DNA from 3 places in the Streptomyces sp. NBC_01298 genome. Region 1 is predicted to be linked to each of the others. Evidence: riboswitches for the same ligand, from Rfam matches in the RefSeq annotation. Region 1 holds a riboswitch; each other region holds the start of a gene.
What was found. A riboswitch is a leader RNA that binds a small molecule or an ion and turns the genes downstream of it on or off. The one in region 1 is predicted to bind cyclic di-AMP.

Region 1 (4,743 bases):
AACAGCTCGCCCAGGTCTCCGTGAGCATCGACGGGAGCCCGATCGCCTTCAGCCCCGACGGAACCCGCCTCGCCCTGACCGCGACGACGGCCGTGGGTGCCGACGAACGCCCGGAGATCTGGGATCTGGCCGATCCGCGGAATCCCCACCGGCACTCCTACCTGCCGGGCTCATCGCGCGCCGCCGACTTCTACGCGCTCCAGTTCACCCCGGACGGCGATTTCCTCGCCATCGTCAGGGCTTCCGCGGGCGTAGAGCTGTGGGACACCGACCCCGAACGGGCGATCGGCGAGATCTGCGCCTCGGTCGGCGATCCCATCACCCCGGAGGAATGGAGGCGCTACCTGCCCGGCAAACCGTACGATCCACCGTGCCGCCCGTCCTAGGGAATCGGGTCGACTGCGCCCTGCCCCCCTCGGGCCCTCCGGGGCCGCGGCTCTGTGCGAGGGGATCTGTGGGACCGGGACCCCCCTCCGGTCCCGGCCCCACGGTTCAGGCGAGCAGCCGGGTCTCGGCGCTCGGTAGTTTGTTCCACCAGTGGCCGTACCGCCGGTAGACCTCCGGTTCGCGGTCGGCCAGGAAGGCCGTCAGCGCCCGGGCCTCGCCGGCGAGGGCCTCCCAGACCTCCTCCGGCAGCGGGTGGAAGGCGGTGGCCTCGATGCCGGCGCCGGACGGCCGCCACACGCCGGCGACGTGGCCGTCGACCAGCAGGGTCGCCAGGGTGTCGCCGTTCATCCGCGCGACGAGCTTGCGGTACGCCGGCGGAACGATGCGGCTCCGGTCGGCGTAGGCCAGCAGCACGCTGTCCCACATGGCCATCAGCCGGGGCGGCGCCGGTGTGTCCTCCTCCGGAATCGGCGCGCCCTGGACGTCGAACAGCTCCTCGCCGTCCGGCCCCGTCAGCCGGACGAGCCCGCCGGCCGGCTCCAGCGCGCGCAGGGCCTGGCGGACCCTGGACCGCGGGACCAGGGAGAACTGCGCCACGTCCGCCGCCGACGCCGGCCCGAACCCCTCCAGGTAGCGCAGGACCAGCGTCCGCAGGGACTCCTCCGCCGCCTCCGGGTCCGCCGGTACGGTGCGCGGCCGGCTCGGGGGTGCGACGTACGACGGACGCTCCCCGAACGACCACGGCGCGGCGGTGGGCGCGTGCAGCAGCGGTGCGTACTGCCGCAGCCCCCACCACGCTCCTGGCCGCGGCGCGGCCCCCAGCCGGTGTCCGAGCCAGGCCTCGCACTCCGCCGTCGTACGGGGCCGGTCGGCGAAGTCCAGCAGTTCCGGCACGAGGAGGTCGGCGTCCTCGGCCGTCAGCCCCGAGTCCGTGAAGCGGGTCCCGAGCCGGGCGGCCCGTACGGACGGCTGCACGGCCTCCCGGAAGACCGGGTAGTCCCGCGCGTGCACGGCGTGCAGGGTCAGCCGCATCAGCGTCGACTTGAGGACCTCGCGCCCCGTGAAGGCCGCGTCGAGGTCCGCCGGGTCGAAACCGGCGAGCCGGTTCCACAGCGCGAGGTAGGGCGAGGCCGCGTGCTGCGCCTGCAGGGCGACCACCCTGCGGACCGCGTCGCCGACGCCCATCACCTCGCGCCGCAGCAGCAACTGCCGTGCGAGGGTGGAGCGGTTGAGCTCCCTTGCGCTGACCTTCATGCCACGCCCGTCCCGTCCCGTGCCGGAACGCGCAGCCTAACCGGCACCTCCGACAGCGCCTCGGCCTCAGATGCTGACGCCCTTGGACCGCAGGTAGGCCATTGGGTCGATGTCCGAGCCGTACGAGGGCCCGGTGCGGATCTCGAAGTGCAGGTGCGGGCCGGTCACGTTGCCCGTGGCGCCGGAGAGGCCGAGGGTCTGCCCGGCGGTGACGCTCTGGCCGGACGAGACGGAGAGCTGGGAGAGGTGCGCGTACTGGCTGTACTTGCCGTCGGCGTGCCGGACGACGACCTCGTTGCCGTACGCGCCGCCCCAGCCGGCCGAGACCACGGTGCCCGCGCCGACCGCCTTGACGGTGGTGCCGGTGCTCGCGGAGAAGTCCACACCGGTGTGGTAGCCGCTGGACCACATGGAGCCGGCGGTCTTGTACGCGGTGGAGGTGCCGCCGCCGACCGGGGCGACGAAGCCGGTGGACGTGGAACCGCCCTGCTGCTCGGCGGGAGCCTCGGGGGCGGCGTCCTGGGGAGCGGCCGCCTCGTCGGAGGAACCCGCCCCGTCGGAGGAATCCGACGAATCGCCAGAAGTGGAAGAACCGAACGAAGCGGACTTCTTGGCCGGCTTCGGCGTTTCGGCCGGCGCGGAGTCGGCGGTCGCGGCCGGAGCCGCGCCCTTCGCGCCGAGCGTGAGCTCCAGGCCCGGGTGGATCAGCGACGGGTCGGTGCCGACGGCCTCGAGGTTGTCCGCGTAGAGCTGCTCCCAGCCACCGGTGAGGTGCTGGCGCTCGGCGATCTTGGAAAGGTAGTCGCCCGGCACCACGGTGTAGACCGTGGGGGCGCTCTGCGCGGCGGCCGGGGCGGCCTGGAGCGAGGCGGGCACCTGCGCGGCCAGGGCCGGAGCGACGGCGGGCGCCGCGGCCGGGACGCCCGCGGCGTGGGCGCCGGTGGCCCCGAGCAGCGGCAGCGCGAGGGCCGCGCCACCGGTGCCGGCGGCGGCGAATCCGCGGGATATCGAGCGGGACTTGGGACGGCGGCGCTTACCCGTTCCGTGCATGGCGAATTCCTCTCCGACGCCTGCGAGGTGAGCTGTCGGGTTCGGACTGGAGATGTCCGGCCGCCTCAGTGCCGGTGAACAGCACATGTACGGCTTCACCCCGAGCTGTCCCGTTGTAAAGATCTCAACCGGAGATCCGGAACAGCGGCTTACCTGGTTCCCCCGCTCCTGCCGCGCGCGTGAATAGTCGGGTGCGGTTTCCGGTCGGCGGCAGGATTAGGCGGTCCGTCCGGATCGATCGCGAACGTAATCGAGCACGGCCGCACGGAACAAGTCATGAATTCCCCAATAGAATCTTGAAGATGACGGGCCGCCGGAATTCCGGTCACCCTGCGTCCATTCCGCACCCCCAACAGCCGCCCCAGCAAGGCAATTCACCATTCGCGATCAGCCACTCAACGTCACCGTATGATCTGGCTCACGGGGGCATGTCCGATCTCGCCTCTCGTTATGGCAAGTTGTCCACAACCGGCGTAATTCGGACACCATCAACGACGACCACACGGAGGAGCCCGGTGACCCAGCCGATACCCCAGAGTCCGCACGAGGAGCCGGCGCTGACCGGAGTGCGCAACTTCCGCGACGTGGGCGGGTTGCCGACCACGGACGGCCGGAGGGTCAAGTCGGGACGACTGTTCCGAAGCGGACATCTAGCGCATGCCACCGAAAGCGACGCGCAGTTCCTCGGGTCGCTCGGGCTGCACACCGTCTTCGACTTCCGCAACGGAGCCGACCACGCGCTGGAGGGTCCGGACGTGGAGCTGCCCGGGGTGCGCAACGTCGGCATTCCGCTTTCGGATCCGGCCGCCGGCGGGGAGTTCTGGAAGATGGTCCGCGAAGGGGAGCTGGCGCAGCTCCGCGAGCTCCTGGGCGAGGGCAGGGCCGCCGCGCGGATGTCCGGTTCGTACCGGCAGATGATCCGTGCCCGTACCGCCGAGCACAGCCGGGTGGTGCACGCGCTCGCCGAGGACAGCGTCCCGGCCCTCATGCACTGCGCCGCCGGGAAGGACCGGGCCGGCCTGTCGATCGCCGTCACCCTGCTCGCGCTGGGCGTGGAGCGGGAGGCGATCCTCGCGGACTACCTGGAGTCGAACGCCCCGCACAACCGCTACCGGGTCCGCCGGGGCAGCGACGCGCCCGAGGCCCGCGCCCCCGAGGTGATGGAGCTGCTCGCCCCGCTCTTCGACGCCCGCGCCCCGTATCTGACCACGGCCTTCGACACCATCGACGAGGAGTGGGGCGGTGTGGAGCGCTACCTGGCCGAGGGCCTCGGGCTCGCGCCCGAGACCCTCGGCAGGCTCCGCGACCGGCTGCTGGACTGACGCCCACGAGGTGGGCCGTCGCCCGCCGAGCCGCCGGCTCGCCGTACGGCCGCCGGCTCGCCGCCCGGCCGCGGCTCAGCGGTTGGCGACGGCCTGCTTCACCAGCGTCCGGCCGAAGTCCCACATCAGCGCGCCGCCGCCGTGGGCCTCGTCCATGACCGCCCGGAAGGCGCCGACGAACCGGTCGACGTCCGCCTCGTCCACGATCAGCGGCGGGATCAGTTTGATCACTTCCAGGTGATCCCCGGAGACCTGCGTGAGGATCCGGTGCTTCTGCAGCAGGGGCACCACGACCATCTGCGCGAACAGCCCCTTGCGCGCCGCCTGCAGCATGGTCCAGCGGCTCCGCAGGCCCAGCGAGGACGGCCGGCCGAACTCGATGCCGATCATCAGCCCGCGTCCCCGTACCTCGTGGAGGAGTTCGTACTCGTCCACGAGCGCGGCGAGCCGCCCGCGCAGCAGGTCGCCCATCGCGCGGGCCCGGGCCACCACCTGTTCGTCCTCCATGACGGAGAGGACGGCGAGCCCGGCCGCCATCGCCTGCGCGTTGGAGCCGAAGCTGGCGGAGTGGACGAGCACCCGGTCCATGGATGAGTAGACCTTCTTGAAGATCCAGTCCTTGCCCAGGGTCGCGCCGACCGGCACGTAGCCGCCGGAGAGGGCCTTGGCCACGCAGACCAGGTCCGGTTCGACTCCGGGCTCGTGCTGGTAGGCGTAGAAGTCGCCGGTC
Region 2 (4,743 bases), 4.2 Mb from region 1:
CGTGGCCCGGTCCGTGAAGCAGATGCGCACCTATCTCGGGGAGCTCATCCACCGCAAGCGCGACGACCTCGGCGACGACCTGATCTCCGATCTGATCCGGGCGAGCGACCACGGTGACCACCTGACGGAGGCCGAGGCCACCGCCATGGCCTTCATCCTCTTGTTCGCGGGGTTCGAAACCACGGTCAACCTCATCGGCAACGGGGTCCACTCCCTCTTCATGAACCCGGAGCAGCGCGAGCGGCTCCAGCTCTCCCTCGCCGCGGGCGAGACCGGACTGCTGGAGACCGGCGTGGAGGAGCTGCTGCGCTACGACGGCCCGGTGGAGCTGGCCACCTGGCGGTTCGCCACCGAGTCCTTCGCCCTCGGCGGCCGGGACATCGCGGCGGGAGATCCGGTCCTGGTGGTCCTGGCGGCGGCCGACCGGGACCCCGAACGGTTCGCCGACCCGGACACCCTGGACCTCTCTCGGACGGACAACCAGCACCTCGGGTACGGGCACGGCATCCACTACTGCCTGGGCGCCCCGCTCGCCCGGCTCGAAGGGCAGACCGCCCTCGCGACCCTGCTGACGCGGCTGCCCGATCTGGAACTCGCCGTGGCACCCGAAGAGCTGCGCTGGCGCGGTGGGCTCATCATGCGGGGGCTGCGGACGCTGCCGGTCCGCTTCAGCGCCGAATCGAAGGCCCAAAACACCTGAAACCGGCCTGATCTGAAGTCAGTTCACCGCCCAAACTTGTGACAGGCGTTCGAAGGCCGCTAGGTTCTGCCGTTACCCCGCCGTTATGCGAAAGGTGCAGCCTCATGCGTTCCGGGAACGGCCGCCACAGACGCCCCCGACAAGTGCCCGCACTTGTCGTCACCGCCGGAGTCACCGGCACCGCGCTCGCCCTGCCGCTGCTCGCCGCCACGGGCGCGAGCGCGGCGGAGACCTCCACATGGGACAAGGTCGCCGAATGCGAGAGCGGCGGCACGTGGAGTGCCAACTTCGGCGGCGGCGCGTACGGCGGGCTGCAGTTCACCCAGGAGCAGTGGAAGAGGGCCGGCGGGCTCGACTTCGCCGAGCGCGCCGACCTGGCCAGCCGCTCCCAGCAGATCGCGGTCGCCGAGCGCGTGCTGGCTTCCCAGGGCCCCCAGGCGTGGCCGCTGTGCGGAGTGCCGGCCGGCCTGACCCAGGACGCGCCCGCCGCCGAGGTGGACCCGGGCCTGCCCAGCGGTTCCGGATCCGCCTCCCCGGCCCCCTCCCGCCCGGACGAGGCCGTGCCGCACGCCGGCTCGGGCAAGCCGTCAACGGACTTCGGGGCCCCCACGCCGAAGACCCCGGCTCCCGAGGCCCCGTCGGCCTCGGCGCGGCCCGACTACCCGATCGGCGTGCCCGGCGAACTGCCCGTCATGCCCGCGCCGGACCTGGAGACGCCCCCGGGACTCCCGGGCGACCCGACGGTTCCCACGAGCCCGGTGGACCCCACCGCCCCAGTGGCGCCGCCGTCCGGGGACCCGACCGCTCCGGTCGGCCCCACCGCGCCGGTGGCTCCGCCGTCGGGGGACCCGACGGCTCCGGTGTCCCCGTCCGACCCGTCCGACCCGTCCGACCCGTCCAACCCGGGTGACCCGACGAACCCCGGGGACGCGGCGAACCCGACCAACCCGGGGAACTCCGCGAACCCGTCAAATCCGGTCAACCCGGTTGATCCCACAGCCCCGACGGCTCCGGCCGCACCCGGCGCGTCCACCGCTCCGGGCGCGACGCCGACCCCCGGTGCGGCCTCCGGTTCGGCTTCCGGTTCGACCGAGGGCGGCGGCAAGCACCGCGGCCCGGCCGCGGTCGAGACGGCCTCCGGGTCTGATGCCGCGTCGGAGTCCACGTACACCGTGAAGGCGGGCGACAGCCTCATCGAGATCGCGGACGCCAACGGAGTGAAGGGTGGCTGGAAGGGTCTCTACGAGGCCAACGAGCAGGTCATCGGCGGCGATGCGGACCTGATCAAGCCCGGCCAGAATCTGGATCTAACGCACCAATAGGGGCACTTAAGCCGCCCGGAACCAGCTGATTGTCCGTTTTCTGTAAGTGAGACATGTGTCTCTTCAGGTCAACTGGCGTGTCCGGCCCGGAGGGTTCCGCAAACCCCGCCCTCACCTGCGCAAACGTCCTTCCGGGGAGCGCAAGTAGGCACCGTTTTCCCCCGATGTTGCTCGTTGAACATCGGGGGGAGACCTGTCTACCTTCTGAATCGCTCGCCACCGCGGGCTCCTTCGACCGCATCGCCGAATCCTGCCGGCGGACGGAGGGAACACTCGTCGCGTAAAGCGCCGAAGGCAGGAGCGGGGGAACCAAGGTAGGCGCCGGTAGCGGCCGTTGAGAGACGGTCACAACGCCGGCTAGGGGTTAAGACGAGCGCTAGGTCGCTCGGCCGGGCACTCACTCGCCCGAACCCGACAGCTCACCTCGTAGGCGTCGGTGAGGAGAACTCCATGCTGCTTTCGGGCAAGGGCAAGCACCGTCGCGGTTCCAAGGCCGTCCGCATCGTCACCCTCGCCGGTGTCGCCGGTGTCACCGTGGCCGCGCCGCTGATGGCCGCGGGCACCGCTTCCGCCGCGACCGGCGCCGAGTGGGACCGGGTCGCCTCCTGCGAGTCCGGCGGCAACTGGTCCATCAACACGGGCAACGGCTACTACGGCGGCCTGCAGTTCTCGTCCTCCACCTGGGCCGCGTACGGCGGCAAGGCGTACGCCGCGCAGGCCAACCAGGCCTCCAAGGGCCAGCAGATAGCCATCGCCGAGAAGGTCCTCAAGGGCCAGGGCAAGGGCGCCTGGCCGTCCTGCGGCGTCGGCCTGTCGAACTCCTCCTACACCGGCGGCGGCTCGGGGACGACCACCCCCTCCAAGCCGAAGACGCAGCCGAAGCCGGCCGCGCCGAAGACGAAGCCGAAGACCGAGGCTCCGAAGAAGGAGACCAAGCGCGTCGAGGCTCCGACGACCCGCTCCGAGCGTCCGGCCGCCGCGCCGAAGACGGGCAACGGCTCCTACGAGGTCAAGTCCGGCGACACGCTGGGCGCGATCGCCGACGCGAACAACGTGTCCGGTGGCTGGGAGAAGCTCTTCGAGCTCAACAAGGAGATCGTGTCGGACGCGAACCTGATCTACCCCGGCCAGAAGCTGAACCTCAGCTGAAAGCCGTGAGAACGCTCGCGGCCGCTTTCGCGACGCGCAGTAGTTCCACCGCGTAGTTCCACCAGCGATTCCACCGCCCGGCGCGTAACCCCCTTCGCGCCGGGCGGTGCTGTGTGCGGATGTCCCCGGTCTGACGGAGCCTCCGAAAGGCCGATGATCAAGGGTCCTATGTCCTGTAAGAGGGGCATTCAGGCCCTTTTTCGTCCCAGCCCCCGGGCGGTCGGCTGGCCGAGTGCCCGGAGGCGGTTAGGCTCTAAGCGGCAAGGCCATCCCACGGCCTGACACGCCACCGCACACCCAGCGTCACATCCCAGAAGGAGATGCTCGTGCCGTCCATCGACGTCGTCGTAGCCCGGGAAATCCTGGACTCCCGAGGCAACCCCACGGTCGAGGTCGAGGTGGGCCTCGACGATGGCAGCACCGGCCGTGCTGCAGTCCCGTCCGGCGCCTCCACCGGAGCGTTCGAAGCCGTAGAGCTCCGTGACGGTGACCCCAACCGTTACTTCGGCAAGGGCGTAGAGAAGGCCGTCCTCGCCGTCATCGAGCAGCTCGGCCCGGAGCTCGTCGGCTACGACGCCACCGAGCAGCGCCTGATCGACCAGGCGATGATCGACCTGGACGCCACCGAGAACAAGGGCTCCCTCGGCGCCAACGCCATCCTGGGCGTCTCCCTCGCCGTCGCGCACGCCGCGTCCGAGGCCTCGGACCTCCCGCTGTTCCGCTACCTCGGCGGCCCGAACGCGCACCTGCTGCCCGTTCCGATGATGAACATCCTGAACGGTGGGTCGCACGCCGACTCCAACGTCGACATCCAGGAGTTCATGATCGCCCCGATCGGCGCGGAGTCCTTCTCCGAGGCCCTTCGCTGGGGTGCCGAGGTCTACCACACCCTCAAGAAGGTCCTGCACACCAAGGGCCTCTCCACCGGTCTCGGCGACGAGGGCGGCTTCGCGCCGAACCTCGAGTCGAACCGCGCCGCGCTTGACCTCATCGTCGAGGCCATCAAGCAGGCCGGCTACGTCCCGGGCACCCAGATCGCGCTCGCGCTCGACGTCGCCGCGTCCGAGTTCTACAAGGACGGCAACTACGAGTTCGAGGGCAAGTCCCGCTCGGCCGCCGAGATGACCGACTACTACGCCGAGCTCGTCGAGGCGTACCCGCTGGTCTCCATCGAGGACCCGCTGTTCGAGGACGACTGGGCCGGCTGGAAGACCCTCACCGACCGCCTGGGCTCCAAGGTCCAGATCGTCGGCGACGACCTCTTCGTCACCAACCCCGAGCGTCTCGCCCGCGGCATCGAAGAGGGCTCGGCGAACGCCCTGCTCGTCAAGGTGAACCAGATCGGTTCGCTGACCGAGACCCTGGACGCCGTCGAGATGGCCCAGCGCAACGGTTTCAAGTGCATGATGTCGCACCGTTCCGGTGAGACCGAGGACGTCACGATCGCCGACCTCGCGGTCGCCGTGAACTGCGGCCAGATCAAGACCGGCGCCCCGGCCCGCTCGGACCGCGTCGCCAAGTACAACCAGCTGCTGCGCATCGAGGAGATCCTCGACGACGCCGCGGTGTACG
Region 3 (4,743 bases), 1.2 Mb from region 1:
TCGGCTCGCGCCACGAAGTCAAGGGACGTACGGGCCTGGCTCACCTCTTCGAGCACCTGATGTTCCAGGGGTCCAAGAACGTCTCCGGAAACGGCCACTTCGAACTGGTCCAGGGAGCCGGCGGCTCCCTCAACGGGACCACCAGCTTCGAGCGGACCAACTACTTCGAGACGATGCCGACCCACCAGCTGGAACTCGCGCTGTGGCTGGAGGCGGACCGGATGGGCTCGCTGCTGGCCGCCCTGGACGACGAGTCCATGGAGAACCAGCGCGACGTCGTCAAGAACGAGCGCCGCCAGCGGTACGACAACGTCCCGTACGGCACGGCCTTCGAGAGGCTGACGGCCCTGGCCTACCCGGAGGGCCACCCGTACCACCACACCCCGATCGGGTCCATGGCCGATCTGGACGCCGCGTCCCTGGAGGACGCGCGCGCGTTCTTCCGTACGTACTACGCGCCCAACAACGCGGTGCTCTCGGTCGTCGGCGACATCGACCCCGAGAAGACGCTCGCCTGGGTGGAGAAGTACTTCGGCACCATCCCCGGCCACGACGGCAAGCAGCCGCCGCGCGACGGTTCGCTGCCCGAGATCATGGGCGGGCAGCTGCGCGAGGAGATCGTCGAGGAGGTCCCGGCCCGCGCGCTGATGGCGGCCTACCGCCTCCCGCACGACGGCACCCGCGAGTGCGACGCCGCCGACGTGGCGCTGACCGTCCTGGGCAGCGGCGAGTCCTCCCGCCTGCACAACCGGCTGGTGCGCCGTGACCAGAGCGCCGTGGCGGCCGGCTTCGGCATGCTGCGCCTCGCCGGCGCGCCCTCGCTGGGCTGGCTGGACGTCAAGACCTCCAGCGGGGTCGAGGTGCCCGCCATCGAGGCGGCCGTGGACGAGGAGCTCGCGCGGTTCGCCGCCGAGGGCCCGACGGCCGAGGAGATGGAGCGGGCGCAGGCCCAGCTGGAGCGCGAGTGGCTGGACCGGCTGAGCACGGTGGCGGGCCGCGCCGACGAACTGTGCCGCTTCGCGGTGCTGTTCGGCGACCCGCAGCTGGCGCTGACCGCCGTCCAGCGCGTCCTCGACATCACCGCCGAGGAGGTGCAGGCCGTGGCCGCGGCCCGACTGCGCCCCGACAACCGGGCGGTGCTCGTCTACGAGCCGATCGCGGCCGATGACAGCGACGACACCGAAGAGACCGACGCGAGCGACCAGAACGAGGGGGCGGAGCAGTGAGCGACACCGCAGCCGACACCGCAGCCGTCACGATGACCTTCCACCCGCGCCCCGAGGCCGGCGAGCCGCAGCCGTGGGCCTTCCCGGCCCCCGAGCGCGGGGTACTGGCCAACGGCCTGACCCTGCTGCGCTGCCAGCGCCCGGGCCAGCAGGTCGTCGCGGTCGAGATCAACCTCGCCGCCCCGCTCGACGCGGAGCCCGAGGGCCTCGACGGCGTGGCCACGATCATGGTCCGCGCCCTGTCGGAGGGCACCGACAAGCGCTCCGCCGAGGAGTTCGCCGCCGAGCTGGAGCGCTGCGGCGCCACCCTCGACGCGCACGCCGACCACCCCGGCCTGCGGGTCTCCCTGGAGGTCCCGGCCTCCCGCCTGCACAAGGCGCTGGGGCTGGTCGCCGAGGCCCTGCGCGCGCCGGCCTTCGCCGACTCCGAGGTCGACCGCCTGGTGCGCAACCGGCTCGACGAGATCCCGCACGAGAGCGCCAACCCGCAGCGCCGCGCCGCCAAGCAGCTCTCGAAGGAGCTGTTCCCGGCCACCCTGCGGATGTCGCGCCCGCGTCAGGGAACCGAGGAGACGGTCGCCCGCATCGACTCCGCGGCCGTACGCGCCTTCTACGAGGCCCACGTGCGCCCCGCGACCGCCACCGCGGTGGTCGTGGGCGACCTGACCGGCATCGACCTGGACGAGGTCCTGGCCGACACCCTGGGCGCGTGGACCGGTGACACCACCGCCCCGCGCCCGGTCACGCCGATCACCGCCGACGACACGGGCCGCGTGGTCATCGTGGACCGGCCCGGCGCGGTCCAGACGCAGCTGCTGATCGGCCGCATCGGGGCGGACCGGCACGACCGGGTGTGGGCGCCCCAGGTGCTCGGCACGTACTGCCTGGGCGGCACGCTCACCTCCCGGCTGGACAAGGTGCTGCGCGAGGAGAAGGGGTACACGTACGGCGTGCGCGCCTTCGGCCAGGTGCTGCGCTCCACCGCCGACGGCAAGGGCGCCTCGATGCTCGCCATCAGCGGCTCGGTGGACACCCCGAACACCGGCCCGGCCCTGGACGACCTCTGGACGGTGCTGCGCACCCTCGCGCAGGGCGGCCTGACCGACGCCGAACGGGACGTGGCCGTGCAGAACTTGGTGGGGGTGGCCCCGCTGAAGTTCGAGACGGCCGCCTCCGTCGCAGGCACGCTCGCCGACCAGGTCGAGCAGGAGCTTCCGGACGACTACCAGGCGCGGTTGTACGCGCGGCTGGCCGAAACGGGGACGGTGGAGGCCACTTCGGCGGTCGTCAGCGCCTTCCCGGTGGACCGTCTGGTCACGGTCCTGGTCGGGGACGCCTCGCTGATCGAGGAGCCGGTACGGGCCCTCGGGATCGGTGAAGTGACCGTGGTCGCCAACTGATCGTCAGTTGGTCTCCGGCGGGCCGTCAACTGGCCCGCCGCGGAAGGGCTCCGGCGGCTTGTCCGCCGGGGCCCTTTTTGTACTTCTTGTCCCTTTCTTGGTGTTGTTGCTTTTATGTGGTGTGGCGTACGCAACAAAAGGGCGCGTCTGTTTGGCGATCGACTGATGATCCGCTTAGCGTCGGCCGTGCTGTCCGTCAGTTGTAACCGCCGCGTCCGCGGCACCGGGCAGCGATCGCCGAGTCCCCGTCAGGCGCGAGCCTGGGGAGCCGGGGACCCACTTGTGTCCCTGGGGTGAATCGGACCGCCTCGCAAGAGGGGGCCCGTAGGAGACCTTCCTGCTCCGAACCCGTCAGCTAACCCGGTAGGCGAGAGGGAAGGAAAGGATCAACCCCTTCATGGCGTTTGGCAGTAGTGCCGCCGGCAAGCACCGTGGTTCGAGCCGTCTGAGCCGCAAGACCGCCGGCTACGCCGGCATAGCCGCCCTCGCCGCCACCGGCGTCGTTGGCTCCCTGGCCGGTCCCGCGTTCGCCGCGGACACGTCCCCCTCCGTGGAGGACACCGGCGCCCTGAACACCATCGTCGTGGCCGACGAGCTCGCCGGTGACGTAGAGGCCCAGGCCGAGTCCCAGCAGCGGGCCGCCGAGGCCGCCGCCGCCAAGGCGCAGGCCGAGGCCGACGCCCGCCAGCGGGCCGCCGAGGCCAAGGCGAAGGCCGAAGCCCAGGCCAAGGCCGAGCGCGAGGCCGCCGAGCGCGCCGCCCGCGAAGAGGAGCGCAAGCGCCTCAACACCTTCGTTTCGCCGATCGACGGCTCCTACGTCAGCACGCAGTACCACGCGGGCGGCGGCATGTGGTCCTCCGGCAGCCACACCGGCATCGACTTCCACGCCTCCTCCGGCACTTCCGTGCACGCGGTCGGCCTGGGCACCGTGGTCGAGGCGGGCTGGGGCGGCGCGTACGGCAACAACGTCGTCATCAAGCACGCCGACGGCACGTACACCCAGTACGGCCACATGTCCTCGCTGAGCGTCCGGGTCGGCCAGCAGGTCACCCCGGGCCAGCAGATCGGCCTGTCGGGCTCCACCGGCAACTCCAGCGGACCGCACCTGCACTTCGAGGCCCGCACCGGCGCCGACTACGGTTCGGACATCAACCCGCTCACGTACCTGCGCTCGCACGGCGTCAGCGTCTGACCGCTCGACCCACCGCACGTCTTCCGCGAAGGCCCCGGCTCTCTGAGAGCCGGGGCCTTCGTCGTGTTTCGCGCTCCGCATTGTGTGAATGTTTCGTATTTCCGGCCGTCCTCGGAAATTATCGTGTGTTGCAATAGAGTCGCAACGCGCACAGCCATACGAAAAAGGCGGAGGTCCGGTCTTGCGTATTCCCGCGCACACGGTATGCACAGCGATCCGCGACGACATCGTCTCCGGGGTGTTCGGGCCCGGCGCCCGGCTGACCGAGGAAGTGCTGGCCCGCAGGTACGGAGTCTCGCGCGTTCCGGTGCGCGAGGCGCTGCGCACGCTGGAGTCCGAGGGGTTCGTGACCACCCGCCGGCATGCCGGTGCCTGCGTGGCCGAGCCGACCGAGCAGGAGGCGGCCGACCTCCTGGAGCTGCGGATGCTCCTGGAGCCCCTCGCGGCCGCCCGGGCGGCCAGGCGGCGCAGCGAGGCCCACCTCAAGGTGCTGCGCGGACTGGTCAGGCTGGGCCAGGAGCGCGCCAGGAGGGGCCAGGGGGAGGATCTGCGCTCCCTGGGCGGCTGGTTCCACGAGACGCTCTCCCAGGCCTCGGGCAGCCCCGGGCTCATCGCCCTGCTCACCCAGATGCGCCACAAGGTGGCCTGGATGTACGTGGTGGAGTCCCCGGTGCGGCCCGTGGAGTCCTGGGTGGAGCACGGCGCGATCGTGGACGCGGTGGCCCGGGGCGACGCGGAGCGGGCCCGGATGCTGATGGCGGCGCACGTGGACCGCGCGGCGGGGGCGCACCGAATGCGCGTGAGGACTTTGCAACCTGCCGTAAACACGGCGAGCGTTCCGCATTAACAAACGCCGTATACAAAGAGGGGATATCCGGGCCGGTAATTAGCGCCCCGGGCCCATTTGTAATTCCCCGCGCCCCGG

Region 2: it holds a riboswitch for cyclic di-AMP, as region 1 does, so the genes downstream of both, OG730_RS25275 (transglycosylase family protein) here and OG730_RS06215 (LysM peptidoglycan-binding domain-containing M23 family metallopeptidase) in region 1, are expected to answer to the same signal.
Region 3: it holds a riboswitch for cyclic di-AMP, as region 1 does, so the genes downstream of both, OG730_RS11525 (M23 family metallopeptidase) here and OG730_RS06215 (LysM peptidoglycan-binding domain-containing M23 family metallopeptidase) in region 1, are expected to answer to the same signal.

What each region holds. Positions count from the first base shown of each region.
Region 1 covers NZ_CP108414.1:1,350,378-1,355,120, forward strand. Annotated here, with positions in the region: gene OG730_RS06205 (caspase, EACC1-associated type) at 1-386, shown strand, start outside; gene OG730_RS06210 (winged helix DNA-binding domain-containing protein) at 493-1,641, opposite strand; gene OG730_RS06215 (LysM peptidoglycan-binding domain-containing M23 family metallopeptidase) at 1,708-2,691, opposite strand; cyclic di-AMP (ydaO/yuaA leader) riboswitch at 2,694-2,891, opposite strand; gene OG730_RS06220 (tyrosine-protein phosphatase) at 3,207-4,013, shown strand; gene OG730_RS06225 (aspartate aminotransferase family protein) at 4,089-4,743, opposite strand, start outside.
Region 2 covers NZ_CP108414.1:5,537,917-5,542,659, forward strand. Annotated here, with positions in the region: gene OG730_RS25265 (cytochrome P450 family protein) at 1-700, shown strand, start outside; gene OG730_RS25270 (LysM peptidoglycan-binding domain-containing protein) at 844-2,022, shown strand; cyclic di-AMP (ydaO/yuaA leader) riboswitch at 2,299-2,470, shown strand; gene OG730_RS25275 (transglycosylase family protein) at 2,473-3,171, shown strand; gene eno (phosphopyruvate hydratase) at 3,492-4,743, shown strand, end outside.
Region 3 covers NZ_CP108414.1:2,554,137-2,558,879, reverse strand. Annotated here, with positions in the region: gene OG730_RS11535 (M16 family metallopeptidase) at 1-1,226, shown strand, start outside; gene OG730_RS11530 (M16 family metallopeptidase) at 1,259-2,626, shown strand; cyclic di-AMP (ydaO/yuaA leader) riboswitch at 2,852-3,011, shown strand; gene OG730_RS11525 (M23 family metallopeptidase) at 3,024-3,818, shown strand; gene OG730_RS11520 (GntR family transcriptional regulator) at 4,000-4,665, shown strand.